4 regions of the Thermanaeromonas toyohensis ToBE genome follow, and region 2 is predicted to be linked to each of the others. Evidence: riboswitches for the same ligand, from Rfam matches in the RefSeq annotation. Region 2 holds a riboswitch; each other region holds the start of a gene.

The links. A riboswitch is a leader RNA that binds a small molecule or an ion and turns the genes downstream of it on or off. The one in region 2 is predicted to bind cobalamin.
Region 1: linked by a shared signal. The riboswitch ahead of B9A14_RS04190 (S-layer homology domain-containing protein) and the one ahead of B9A14_RS02025 (ABC transporter substrate-binding protein) in region 2 are both predicted to bind cobalamin.
Region 3: linked by a shared signal. The riboswitch ahead of thiC (phosphomethylpyrimidine synthase ThiC) and the one ahead of B9A14_RS02025 (ABC transporter substrate-binding protein) in region 2 are both predicted to bind cobalamin.
Region 4: linked by a shared signal. The riboswitch ahead of cobK (precorrin-6A reductase) and the one ahead of B9A14_RS02025 (ABC transporter substrate-binding protein) in region 2 are both predicted to bind cobalamin.

The regions. Positions count from the first base shown of each region.
Region 1 is NZ_LT838272.1:856,524-859,599, forward strand. Features, by position in the region: gene B9A14_RS04185 (nucleotidyltransferase family protein) at 1-578, shown strand, start outside; cobalamin riboswitch at 724-919, shown strand; gene B9A14_RS04190 (S-layer homology domain-containing protein) at 1,066-2,589, shown strand; gene B9A14_RS04195 (DUF4430 domain-containing protein) at 2,636-3,076, shown strand, end outside.
Region 2 is NZ_LT838272.1:411,760-414,835, reverse strand. Features, by position in the region: gene B9A14_RS02030 (FecCD family ABC transporter permease) at 1-650, opposite strand, end outside; gene B9A14_RS02025 (ABC transporter substrate-binding protein) at 712-1,905, opposite strand; cobalamin riboswitch at 2,071-2,266, opposite strand; gene B9A14_RS02020 (radical SAM/SPASM domain-containing protein) at 2,414-3,076, opposite strand, start outside.
Region 3 is NZ_LT838272.1:1,201,608-1,204,683, reverse strand. Features, by position in the region: gene bzaB (B12 lower ligand biosynthesis ThiC-like protein BzaB) at 1-685, opposite strand, end outside; gene thiC (phosphomethylpyrimidine synthase ThiC) at 758-2,056, opposite strand; cobalamin riboswitch at 2,166-2,382, opposite strand; gene B9A14_RS18220 (putative PEP-binding protein) at 2,426-2,518, opposite strand; gene lipB (lipoyl(octanoyl) transferase LipB) at 2,628-3,076, opposite strand, start outside.
Region 4 is NZ_LT838272.1:2,184,377-2,187,452, reverse strand. Features, by position in the region: gene B9A14_RS11325 (aspartate kinase) at 1-124, shown strand, start outside; gene B9A14_RS11320 (hypothetical protein) at 165-608, opposite strand; cobalamin riboswitch at 709-901, shown strand; gene cobK (precorrin-6A reductase) at 1,240-2,031, shown strand; gene B9A14_RS11310 (energy-coupling factor ABC transporter permease) at 2,077-2,835, shown strand; gene B9A14_RS11305 (energy-coupling factor ABC transporter substrate-binding protein) at 2,837-3,076, shown strand, end outside.

The DNA of each region.
Region 1 (3,076 bases), 440 kb from region 2:
TTCTTACTAGCTTGACCCAAGAAAAGGACTCGCTTAGAAAGGCTTTGGGGGTACTAGCGGTATTAACCGAGGCCCTTAAACCTAAGGGGATTAGACCTATTTTAGTAGGAGGCCGGGCTCTAGAGTTTTATACCTTAGGTGGATATGCCACAAAAGATATAGACCTGGTAGTTAACGGAAGAGAGCAGGCTAAACTTATTTTGGAAGAAATGGGCTTCTTACGCCGGCCTGGTGAACGGCACTGGTATCATGAAGAGCTTGACCTGGCTATAGAAATACCCGATGAGTTTTTAGCAGGTTCCCTAGAAAAAGTGGTTACCGTAGAAATAAACGGTATGGAAGCTTTTATAATTGGGATTGAGGATCTGGTAGTAGACAGGTTGGCTGCAGCGAAGTTTTGGAAGAGCCAAGCGGATGCTCAGTGGGCAGCCAAGCTTCTTGCACTTCATGCTGGCGAGATTGATTTAGAATACCTTAAGGAGGCAGCTCGAGAGCAGCAAGTAGAGGACGTTTTAACTGAGGCCTTGAGACAGAGTGAGGCTTATATTAACGCTGTTAAAGATCAAGGGCTATCTTAGGCTAAACATTGATTTTTGGGACATCGCGCTCGTAAGAAGCAAACAGTTAGTCAATTTTGACACTAACCAGCAGGAAAAAAATGAAGTGACAGCGAATAGTAAGTAACACAGTCGAGTAAAAATCACGAGTAAAAATCAAAAATTAAAGGTTTATCCAGGTACGGGTGCTTTTACCCGGAAGGGGTAAAAGTTAAAAGGGAAGCCGGTGGGAATCCGGCGCGGTCCCGCCACTGTGAGGGGGAGGAACCCTACATATAGGTCACTGGGGCTTTTAAGCCCTGGGAAGACGTAGGGAACCGATGAACCTGAGCCAGGAAACCTGCCCGTTACCGTAAACTTAACCGACCTACGCGGATAGGGAGGTGATTATTTATTTTACGTATCGCTTCTTTATAGACTACTAAAGCCTCGTCTGGGGAAAGCAGAGGGCAAATTTAAAGGAATGGGGGAATAAAGATTGTCTGCTTATAGAAATAAGTGGAAAAAGATGAGCTTGATTTGGATTATCTTGACGTCTCTAATTCTTTCTCTGCCTATAGCTAAAGGTTGGACGAGTGAAGTATCTTCACCGGCCGACTATGCTATTAAGTTTCTACGAGATGAGTATACAAAAAATGGCTTCCAGAATCATGATGCTGGGGTAGGTTCCTATGGTTTCTATATTCTAACTCAAGCTGGTGTTGACGTCAGCGGCTGGGTATACAATGGGGAAAGCCTTAAAGACGCTGTAACAAACGCAGTCTACAGTGATATTTCCAACAGTAGTCAAATCAGAGCTAAGGTTTTGGCCCAGGATTTGGTGGCCGCACAGTCGTTGGGGCGAAACGATCTGGTAGATAGTTTGGTCCAGATATTAAAAGCCAGACAGACAGGTTATGGATTCGACACTGGGGATTACAGTATTTTTAGCAACATGCCAGCCTTCGACCTTTTAGGCCGAGCAGGATTAATTTCGGTGATTAATAAAGTGTATGCCAAAGACTATATCTTGGGAACCCAGAACACAAAAGTTGGCGATCGTGGTTACGGAGCCTGGGGGTTCACTTGGGAGGGTAACTTCTATGCTGATTTCATGACCACGGCCCAGGCAGTAAGGGCACTCCATTATCTGGATCCAGCAGGACAAGATAGCCAGATCCAAACCGCTATTAATAACGGGCTTAACTGGATGAAGAACCAGCAAAAGGACGACGGCAGCTTTGTGGCTGGCATGGATGATCCAGTGATCGATACTGCAGAAGTAATTGTGACCCTAAAGGTGTTGGGATTGGATCCTGCTGAATGGAAGAGCAGTACGGGAAAAACAGCCATCGACTACCTGATGAATAAGGCCCTTAATCCAGACGGGAGCTTTGGGACGTCCCAGAACGCTATGGACGCCACCTGGGCCCTTAGTGCCTATAATCTATTAAACACTCAGTTTTACATTGACCCTTCCGTCGTAACCTTTAATGATATCTCTTCTCACTGGGCAAAAAATGATATTGAATTTATGGCTAAAAGGCTTATTGCCCGAGGCATAAGCAGAGACCTTTTTGCTCCTGATGCTAGCATAACAAGGGCACAGTTTGTTGCCTTCCTTATCAGGTCGTTGAACATAGATGAACAGAAATCTGGAGCAGAGGTATTTAGTGATGTGCCGGCGGGCTACTGGGCTTATGGCGCAATACAGGCAGCATATAAGGAAGGGCTGGTGAGGGGCGTTGGCAACGGGAAATACGAGCCGGAAAGGAGTATTACCCGGGAAGAGATGGCAGCTATGATTGCCAGGGCCCTGAGCAAGAAAGGGTTTGAAATAAAATTAACAGAGCAACAGAAAAAAGAGGTATATAGTAAATACACGGATAGCGATCACGTTTCGGGCTGGGCAAAAGATGTACTCGCGGCCTGTGCAGAGCTGGGACTGATTAAAGGGAGGCCGGGGAACTCGTTGGCTCCCCAGGATGAGGCCACGAGGGCAGAGGCGATAGTCATTTTAAGAAGAATGTTGGAGGTGCTTAAGAGAGGATAGGCTTTGCCTATCCTCTCTTAAAGGTATATCCTGATGGGGGGATTTGATGAAACGAAGGCTGTTTTACCTTATTTCTATGCTAATACTTCTGGCCGGGGCGGTGGGACCAGCCCTTTATATGCACAAAGTTTTCGATTCCCAACAGCAATATAGGCAGGCGGAGAGCGGCGAAATAATTAGGTACAGCACATCGGAGCAGAGCAATGCTAGTGGACAGACTCGTGCTGCTCCCACTATGGGCCAACCTTCTTCTGAAGCAAATAAAGATCAGCCTAAACAAAGTACAACCGAGGTAAAAACGGTTGCCCCGACACTAGGTCAGAAAACTTCTACGCCAAACCCTCCTTCCAAGGGGAACATGGTCCCTCCGCAGACAGTAAGCAGTGCATCGGAGGTTACGTCAAGTGAAAACGGGTGTAGAGTATGGATAGCCGTTGTGGGGAAAGATGGTGTATTTCTTTTTAAACCGGCTCAAGTTGTTATAAAA
Region 2 (3,076 bases):
GAAAAGGCTAACAAAGGGACGGCAACCATCACCAGAAGGTAGACCTGTTGCCAAGTAAAACCCGAAAAACTCCCCAAAGTCCATAACACGAAACCATGTAGCCTTTCTTTTTCGGCCAGGGCAACTAGGATGGTAGTTATTGCACTACACAGGTAGCCCATCATAAGACCAGTAACTAAAAGGGTTATTATGTTTTGAACCCGCGCAGCCAGGATCATAACTAGCACCATGACCCCCAAAGCACCCGTCAAAGCTGCTCCGCTTAAAAACAAAGGGGAAAACCTAGTCATCCCTAGGGAAAGGCTAGTAAGCATAGTTAAGGCTACCATCAGGGTGGCACCAGACGAAACCCCTAGGACATAGGGCTCCACTATAGGATTGCGGAAAAATACCTGGAGGAGTAGGCCGCTGGTAGCCAAGGAGGCTCCCCCAATGATAACACCTAGCGTCCGGGGAAACCTGATTTCCCAGATTACGGCTGTATTTACCCCCTTTCCCGTTGGCCCCTCTCCAAGGATGCGGACCACTTCTCCCAAGGATATAGAAACTGAACCCAGCGCGATATTTAAAAAAAAGATAAGGCACAAGAGGCCCACAAAGGCTAGAAAAATAAACCAGTATTTAAGCCATGGGTTAATAAAGCTTCGCAATCGCCATCCCGCCTTAAGAAAAGGCTTATGAGCTTAAGTCCTACCATTTATTTGTTTAAGTTCATTTAGGTGGTAGCAGCAAGAAGTGCTTGATCTGGTAGCCAGCAAAACTTGCAGGATGTAAGATGGCGGCTAGATCCTCTATCTGCTCAGCGGTTTTATCCAAGGACTGATAGTACCAAGGCTGGAAAGCCCAAACTTTATTTTCTTTCACAGGTTTTATATCCGCTAGCACCGGACCCTGCTGTACAAGTTTTTCCAGGGAAGAAATTCCGTAATTGGGGCTACTAGCATAAATAAAGATATCGGCCTCCTTACTCCGGGCATAAAATTCTTCCAGGCTAATGGTGACACTACCTCCCTTATCAGCTTCTAGATCTTTAAAGACATAATCGCCCCCTGCTAAATCGATCATCCTGGCTACATAGGAACCACCCGCGGGTACATATACCTTACCCTTGAAGATGCTTCCCCACACCACCTTCGGCCGCTGTCCAGAACCAACCTTTCCTTTTAGGCTTTCTACCTTTTTAACTGCATCTTCAAAATAACTTTCGGCTTCTTGGCCCTTGTTGTAAAATGCAGCCATAAATTTAATCCATTCTAGCCTCCCTAGGGGCTCCTTCTCTAACCAGCTATTGTTTACGGCATAAGGTATACCTAGCTCATCCAGTTTTTTTACAATTTCCGAACCTCCCATAGCTCCCGTGTAGATAAAAACAACCTCCGGCTTTAAGGCCTTTATTTTTTCATAATCTGGAGCCATAGAGCTTCCAAGATAAGTGATAGTACCTCGTTCGAGGCCCTCTTTAACTTTATCGATGTACCACTCTTCCTTTTTACTGGTTACTCCTACAATACTATCCAGTTCCCCCAGCGCCTTAAGCAAGGCGGCATCTGTAGTGGAAAACACCGCTACCCGCTTAACCGGCGTATATATCGCCGGCAAATCCTTATACTCGGCCGGCGGCTTCTTCCCTTGAGGCACTAGAAGTAAAGTCCGGCTTTCGCCATCAGTAATCTTTTGATATCCCCCAGGTAGCTTTTCTATTTTGAATCCGGTGGCATACTTAAGATTTAACGCTTCCACCGGAGCAGAAGCTTCTTTCTTTGTTCCACAACCGTTTAAAAAACTTAAGGCGAAAAATGTAATAAGTAAAATATAGAAAGAGAGGAGAAACAAATTTAATCTATGGGGAAATTGGGGCTTAGGCTTCCGGATAAATTTATCATTAAATCCGCAGGGATTAATCATAACTATGAACCCTCCTAATCAATAGTGATTTAAATCTAGAGCCACCCATCCTTTAAACATCAAGAAAAGCCAGGTTTGCATTGGCCAAACTAAAAAGTCCCCCTACCCGGAGTGGGGGACTGGAATCGGGCATAAAATAACCACCTCCCTATCCGCGTAGGTTGGTAAGTTAAAGGTCAACGGGCAGGTTTCCTGGCTCAGGTTCACCGGAACCTTACGTCTTCCCAGGGCTTAAAACCCCAGTGACCTAAATGTAAGGCCCCTCCCCTTCACAGTGGCGGGACCGCGCCGGATTCTCACCGGCTTCCCTTTTAACCCCTACCCTTTAAAGGTTAAGGGCACCCGTTACCTCCTACAGGCTATTTAATTTTAATATCCAACTATTCGAGTATAGTTTAGCATGGGTATTTATAAGTTGTCCATATCTATAGTAGAGTTTATAAGTTGTCCATATCTATAGTAGAGAAAGATATTCGAGGTAACCAGCGAAACGACTTAAGAAGGCTCATTACCGTTGAGCACTGAGTAAGGCCCATTCTATAAAGACCTTCCTTAATACACAATCTCCCCGGTAAGGCCTATCCACCCGTCCAGTATAAGCATAAGCGCGGGCTAGACACCCTCCACCACAAAGGAGTTTATCCGGGCAGTCCCGGCAGCCTTCCATATTTTCGACCTTCCGCTGCCACCACGGCTTCCCCTTGACTGCCTGTAGCAGGGAAAAATGGGGGTCCATAATGTTACCCAAGTAAAAATCCGGTAACTCGCTCAAAGAGGCACAAGGATAAACACTACCATCAGGTAGTATAGCCAAGGACTGGCCTGTAGTACCATAACAGTAATATAGGCGTCTATAGCCATGGGTTAACAAGTACTTTATACGTTCAACTTCCCGGAACCGTATAACTGGCCCACCTAAAGAGCTTATTTCCTGCGCCCGTCTTAAAGTAGCCCTAAGCTTCTGACGAAGAAGTTCTTCATCGGGAGGTAGAATTTCATTATCTTGGGCTCTCCCCAACGGCCGTACTAAATCCAAGGATAAACCATAAATATTCCCCAGATAAGCACATAATTCCACTAGCCTAGGAAGCTCTTCTGTACTCCTTCTGGTTAAAACAACGGTGAGGCCTACTTTAATCCCTTCGGCAGCCAAATTTCTTAAACCCTGAAT
Region 3 (3,076 bases), 790 kb from region 2:
GGACGGCGTCACCCAGGCTTAAGGTAACGTCATATTTCTTTAAGATCTCAAGCAAGCGGTCAAACTGTTCATATAAAGGATTTTCCTTATTGTTATATAACATCCAGCCTGTAAGAAAAGCTCCTCCCCGGCTTACGATATCTGTAACCCGGCCACTACCTTGAAGACGCTTGATAATATCAAAATTTAAAGCGCAATGTATGGCCATAAAATCAACACCATCGGCAGCCTGCTTTTCAATTGCTTCAAACATATCCTCGGGCGTCATAGCTACGATGCTCCCATGTTTTTCAATAGCCTCAATAGCCGCCTGGTAAAGGGGTACGGTCCCCACTGCTACATGAGCCTTTTCCAGCACGAGGCGCCTCATGGCATCGATATCTCCGCCTGTGCTTAAATCCATCACAGCATCGCACCCCGCCGCCTCCGCCGCGGCCAACTTTTTCTCCTCCATAGCTGGATCGGAACGGTCGCTGGAAGTACCGATAAGGGCGTTCACCTTTACCCGCAGCCCCTCTCCTATACCGCAGTAGTTAAATTCTTTACGTTTTACATTGCGGGGGATAACTATTCTGCCTTCGGCAACACCCCTCTGGACAAACTTTACGTCTACACCTTCCTGGGCAGCGACCCACTCCATCTCAGAAGTTATCTTCCCTGCACGTGCAGCCAGGACCTGGGTCATTACTATCACCCTTTCTTTTTTATTGCGGGTTCTTTTAACCTCTCACTATGCCTTACCTTGCTACTGAGGAGTCTAACAGCTAAGCCTAGGAGTTCCTAAATAATGGGACACAATAGCCATAGCACAGTACTTACCACACATAGTACAAGCCAACGAAGAAGCCTCGCTTCTTTCCCTACGCAACTTACTTGCCCGTTCGGGGTCAATGGCTAAGGAAATCTGTTTCTGCCAATCTAACTCTTTTCTGGCTCGGGAAAGGGCTAAATCCCAGTCGTAAGCTTTAGATGCCCCCTTGGCTAGATCAGCGGCGTGGGCAGCGATGCGCGCAGCTATCACACCTTCCCGCACCTGCTCTATATCAGGTAGGCCTAGATGCTCGGCGGAAGTTACATAGCAAATAAACTCCGCGCCCGCCCAAGCGCTGATAGCCCCCCCTATGGCCGCGCTTATGTGGTCATAGCCTGCAGCAATATCTGTAACAACAGGGCCGAAAACGAAGTAGGGTGCTCCTTGGCAAAGGCTTTTCTCAAGCGCTATAGTAGTTTTAAGTTTATTTAAAGGAACATGCCCCGGCCCTTTAACCATTACTTGTACGCCTGCTTTTCTAGCCCTCCTTACCAATTCCCCTAAGACCACCAGTTCCTGTACCTGGGCCCCATCTAAAGAGTCGGCCAAGCACCCCGGTCGCATCCCATCGGCTAAGCTTAAAGTAACATCATATTTATAGGCGATAGCCAGAAGGCGATCGTAGTGCTCATACAAGGGATTTTCCTTGCGGTGATACAACATCCATCCCATAAGATGGGAACCCCCGTAGCTCACTAAGGGATCTACTCTCCCTTCCCTTTGGGCCCGCTCCACTATTTCCATGGTGAGTCCGCAATGTAGCCCGAAAAAATCTACGCCTTCGGCAGCCTGGCGCTCGATAACTTCAAACAGTTCTTCCACTTCCATTTTGAGTGAAGATCCATATTTTCTAGCCGCTTCGGCAAAGGCCTGGTAGATAGGTAAGGTACCAACAGGAGTAGGCGTAGAGGTGAGGGAAGCCTCGCGCATGGCGTTGATATCCCCGCTTACACTAAGGTCCATAATAGCATCCGCGCCCGCTTCTACTGCTGCTTTAATTTTAGCTATTTCTACCCCCATTTCTGCCCTGTCTCCATACAACCCCACACTTGCGCTTACCTTAGTTCTAAGCCCTTTTCCGATACCTATAGGAACTATATTCCGGCGCTTAACATTGCGGGGGATTACTATGGTTCCCTCGGCCACTCCCTGCCTTATAAATTCCGGGGTAACCCCCTCTTTGAGAGCCACCTCCTCCATTTCTGGTGTAATTATTCCTTGCCGGGCGCTGGTCAGTTGAGTCATGGAGCGGCTACCTCCTTTACCTTTAAATAAGTAAAATAAAAAAGTTCCCAGCATCGCTGAGAACTTTACCATCATCCTCAGGGCTTCCCACCTTCTTTCCGCGAGAAGGTGTACTCCTTACGACCAGGCAGGTCTCCTGGCTCCCGGATCCTTGCTCCCCTGCGCCTTCCCATCCCCCTTCCCCGGTAGCTAAACTTCTACCCTCCGGGTTAAGGAACAGTGGCCTTCTTTTAGGTTCGCTCCCCGGTTACAGTGGCGGGACCGCTTGGGATTCACACCCAATTCCCTATTCTCCCTAGACGGGCACCTGGCCGGGTTATCTTTATTAATTTTTTCGTTTATGATTTTAGTATATGATTTCCCCTGGTGTCAATAGAGGTGTGGCTCTAGCGTTATCTCATCTAGGCCTAGTCCCACTAAAAGGGCCGCTGCTGTCACTTCTCCCCCTAGCTCACCGCACAGACCTAACTTATTTTGTTATATCACATTCCCTGTGATATCACAAAGTTATTATTTGAGCGCGGCATTGGCGTTGTACCTAAATCTTCTACCTTAGCGAAGCCCTGGTAACCTAAAAGAAACCAAACACCTCTCTAAAAGCTTTAAGGAGCCGTTCTTTAACTTCTTCCATAGGTACAGGGCGCCCTATTAAATCTTCTAAAGAGGTAACCCCATAATCCTGCAACCCACAAGGCACGATCAGAGAAAAGTTTTCTAAGGTTGCCTGTACATTAAAAGCAAACCCGTGGTAAGTTACCCAACGCTTTACAGCCACTCCTATAGCACCAATCTTTTTATCCCCCACCCAAGCTCCTGTTAGCCCTTGTTTACGGCTACCTATTAACCCATAACTAGCTACTACCTTAAGCATCACTTCCTCATAAAGCCTCAATAACCTGTGTAAATCTTTTCCATAATAGTTTAAGTCTAAGATAGGGTAACCTACTATCTGGCCCGGACCGTGGTAGGTGATATCACCACCCCGGTCCACTTCCACAAGCTCTATCCCCAGCTCCTTTA
Region 4 (3,076 bases), 1.6 Mb from region 2:
AGGTATCAACATCCACATGATAAGCACCTCCGAGATAAAGGTATCCTGCATTATCGATGAAGAACACCTTACCAGGGCCATGCAGGCCCTACACAAATGGTTTAGGTTAGATCAGGAAGCTTAGATCATGTAGGCGGCCCTGAAAGTAGGCCGCCTGTGTTTCTTTAAACTTTGGGAGGTTGGCTGGTATCCCCAGAAGATATCTTTAGCAAACGAAGCTCCGCATCCTGGTTACGAAGCCTTATATGTTGCTTAAATTCAATAAGAATGTCTAAGATCTCGTGCAGGAAGGGGCTACCGAAGGTAGAAAGGAGCCCCACCACTATCATATTAAGGAGCCGATAGAGGCCAGGGTGGCTAACTTTAAGGGCGGAGAGGAGCCCATTTATACCCAATAACCCGAAGACATCCACGGCCGCCATACCAGCTAGTAGAGCAGCCACCACGGCGCTAACCAAAAGCACGCGGGTTCTCCTTTTTTCTTCCTTTATAGGGTCGGCCTCTTCCTTACCTAGCCAGGGCCAGCGGGCTTTAAGCTGTTCCACTATCCCCTGGGTGGCAGCAAAGATGGCCCCCATAATCGTTAAGAAGCGGTTAATATCTTCCAAGGTTATCCGCTCCTTTCTTAAAAGAGTGCTTACACCATATGCTATTCTTTTGAAATACCCCTTGCTATAGGGGGTAGAACTCCAGTATAATAAAAACGACAAGTCAATAAGGAAGACGGGATGGCTACCTCTATAGGTAGCCGAGGGAAGTCAGTGAGAATCTGACGCGGTCCCGCCACTGTGACAGGGAGCAGGCCCACATCAAAAAGCCACTGGGCTTTAGGTTTAAGCCTGGGAAGGCGTGGGTAGCGATGAACTGGAGCCAGGAGACCTGCCTGTCTTCTTTGTACCATGTCCCTACGAGGGATAGGGGGTGGTGCATGATAAGCTAGCGCCTTCTGTTACCGTGGTAGGGCAGAAGGTTTTTTATTTTTCCAGGTGGCTTGGCCTCGAGAAGGCAAGGCCTAAAAGGTTGAGACGGGAGGAGGAGCCGCCTCAAAAAGGTTCCCTTCATAAAAATTAATGGAAGGGTAACTTGAGGTAGGCTATGACTGCCGCCCGGGAAGACCTGCCTGGTGAAAGAGGGGTGGGTTTGTCTCCCGGGGGCGAAATTTAAGCCTTTATCTATCCCCGGTAGTGGACAAACCGGGGTTTTTTCGTAATCTCTCCATGGGGGGCGAGATAAGAGCCCATGGTACGGAGGGCAGGTGAGGGGGAAGGAAAAGCTATACTGGTAATCGGGGGTACAAGGGAAAGCCGAGAATTAACGCGCAGGCTCGGAGATCAAGGTTATACTGTGGTGGTCTGGACAGGCAGCGAGTACGGGCGGAAACTTGCCCTAGAGGATGGGGCGAACATAACCCTTATAGAACCTATTAGTGAAGAAGCCTTACAGCGCGTAATTCAGGAACATGGAGTTAATATGGTAGTAGATTTTAGCTTGCCTTATCCTAATGAAGTTTCCACTTTACTGGAGGATTACTGCTCCAGGTGGAACCTCCCTTGTGTACGTTTCTTCCGTTCTGAGACAGAGCTTCCCCGCCACCCTTTGATCCATGAAGTCTACGGGTGGGCCGAGGCAGCCCAAGTGGCCGCGAAACTGGGGAATACCATTTTCCTTACCACCGGTACCTACAACCTGGAAGTATTCCTATCCAGCCAGGAATTGAAGGGCAAGCGAGTAGTGGTCCGGGTTTTGCCCGAACACCGCGTGATCAAAAAATGCCAGGATCTGGGGCTTACTCCCCGGGATATAGTAGCCATGCAGGGCCCCTTTTCCCGGGAATTAAATAAAGCTATATTCAGAGCCTACAAAGCTAAAGTAGTGGTTACCCGGGACTCGGGCCCTCAAGGAGGGACAGATACTAAAATAGAGGCCGCCTTAGATCTCCGTATACCTGTAGTAGTTATTAAACGTCCCCCTATAAAGCACCAGCATCCGGTAACCTCTCTGGAGGAAATATTTAAACTTTTAGGCGAATAGCCTTAAGGAGTAAGAAAGGAGGCCAGGGTTTTTAACCCGCTAAAGATGCTTTCTAGATATATCAAATTAATTTTAACTCTAACTTCCTACCTTATTTTCGTTTCCCTCTTAGCGCCGCCCCCAGCCTATGCCATGCACATCATGGAAGGGTTCCTACCCCTAGGCTGGGCAGCCTTCTGGTTTCTTTTAGTTCTTCCCTTCTGGGCCTGGGGGTTAAAGAGCCTTAAAGTGAAGGTTTCTGGTCAACCCAGTCTTAAACTTCTTCTGGGCCTGGCAGGGGCTTTCACCTTTGTCCTCTCTGCTTTGAAACTTCCTTCGGTGACCGGAAGCTGTTCTCACCCTACAGGAGTAGGTTTAGGGGCCATCCTCTTCGGGCCAGCAGCCATGAGCGTACTAGGCGCTATAGTGCTCTTGTTCCAGGCCCTTCTCCTGGCCCATGGTGGGTTAACCACTTTAGGAGCCAATACTTTTTCTATGGCTGTAGTAGGCCCTCTGGTTTCTTACGGTATTTATAAGTTCTTGCAGAAAGCCAGGGTACCTTTAAGCATCAACATTTTCTTAGCTGCCGCCTTAGGGGATCTGGCCACCTACGCCGTTACTTCCCTGCAGCTAGCCCTGGCCTTCCCAGCACCGGATACTGGGATCTGGGGATCCTTCGTTAAGTTTATAGGGATCTTTGCGGTGACCCAAATCCCTCTAGCCATCAGTGAGGGTCTACTCACTGTGGTGGTGTTTAATTACCTCTTTGCTTACAACAAAGAAGAACTTAAAGAGTTAGCTGTCCTGCGGGAGGAGGGAAACTAAATTGAACCTAGCTTGGAAAAATACCCTTTTGCTTCTTATTGTAATAATCCTTGTCGTAGCCCCCTTCATAATCCAAAAAGGGGCCGAGTTTGGAGGGGCGGATAGCCGGGCTGAAGAGGTGATAAGCGAAGTTAAGCCCGAATATAAGCCTTGGTTTAACGTCTTATGGGAGCCACCCAGCAGCGAGGTAGAAAGTTTTCTCTTCGCTACCCAGGCCGCCATTGGGAGCGGTATTGTCTGC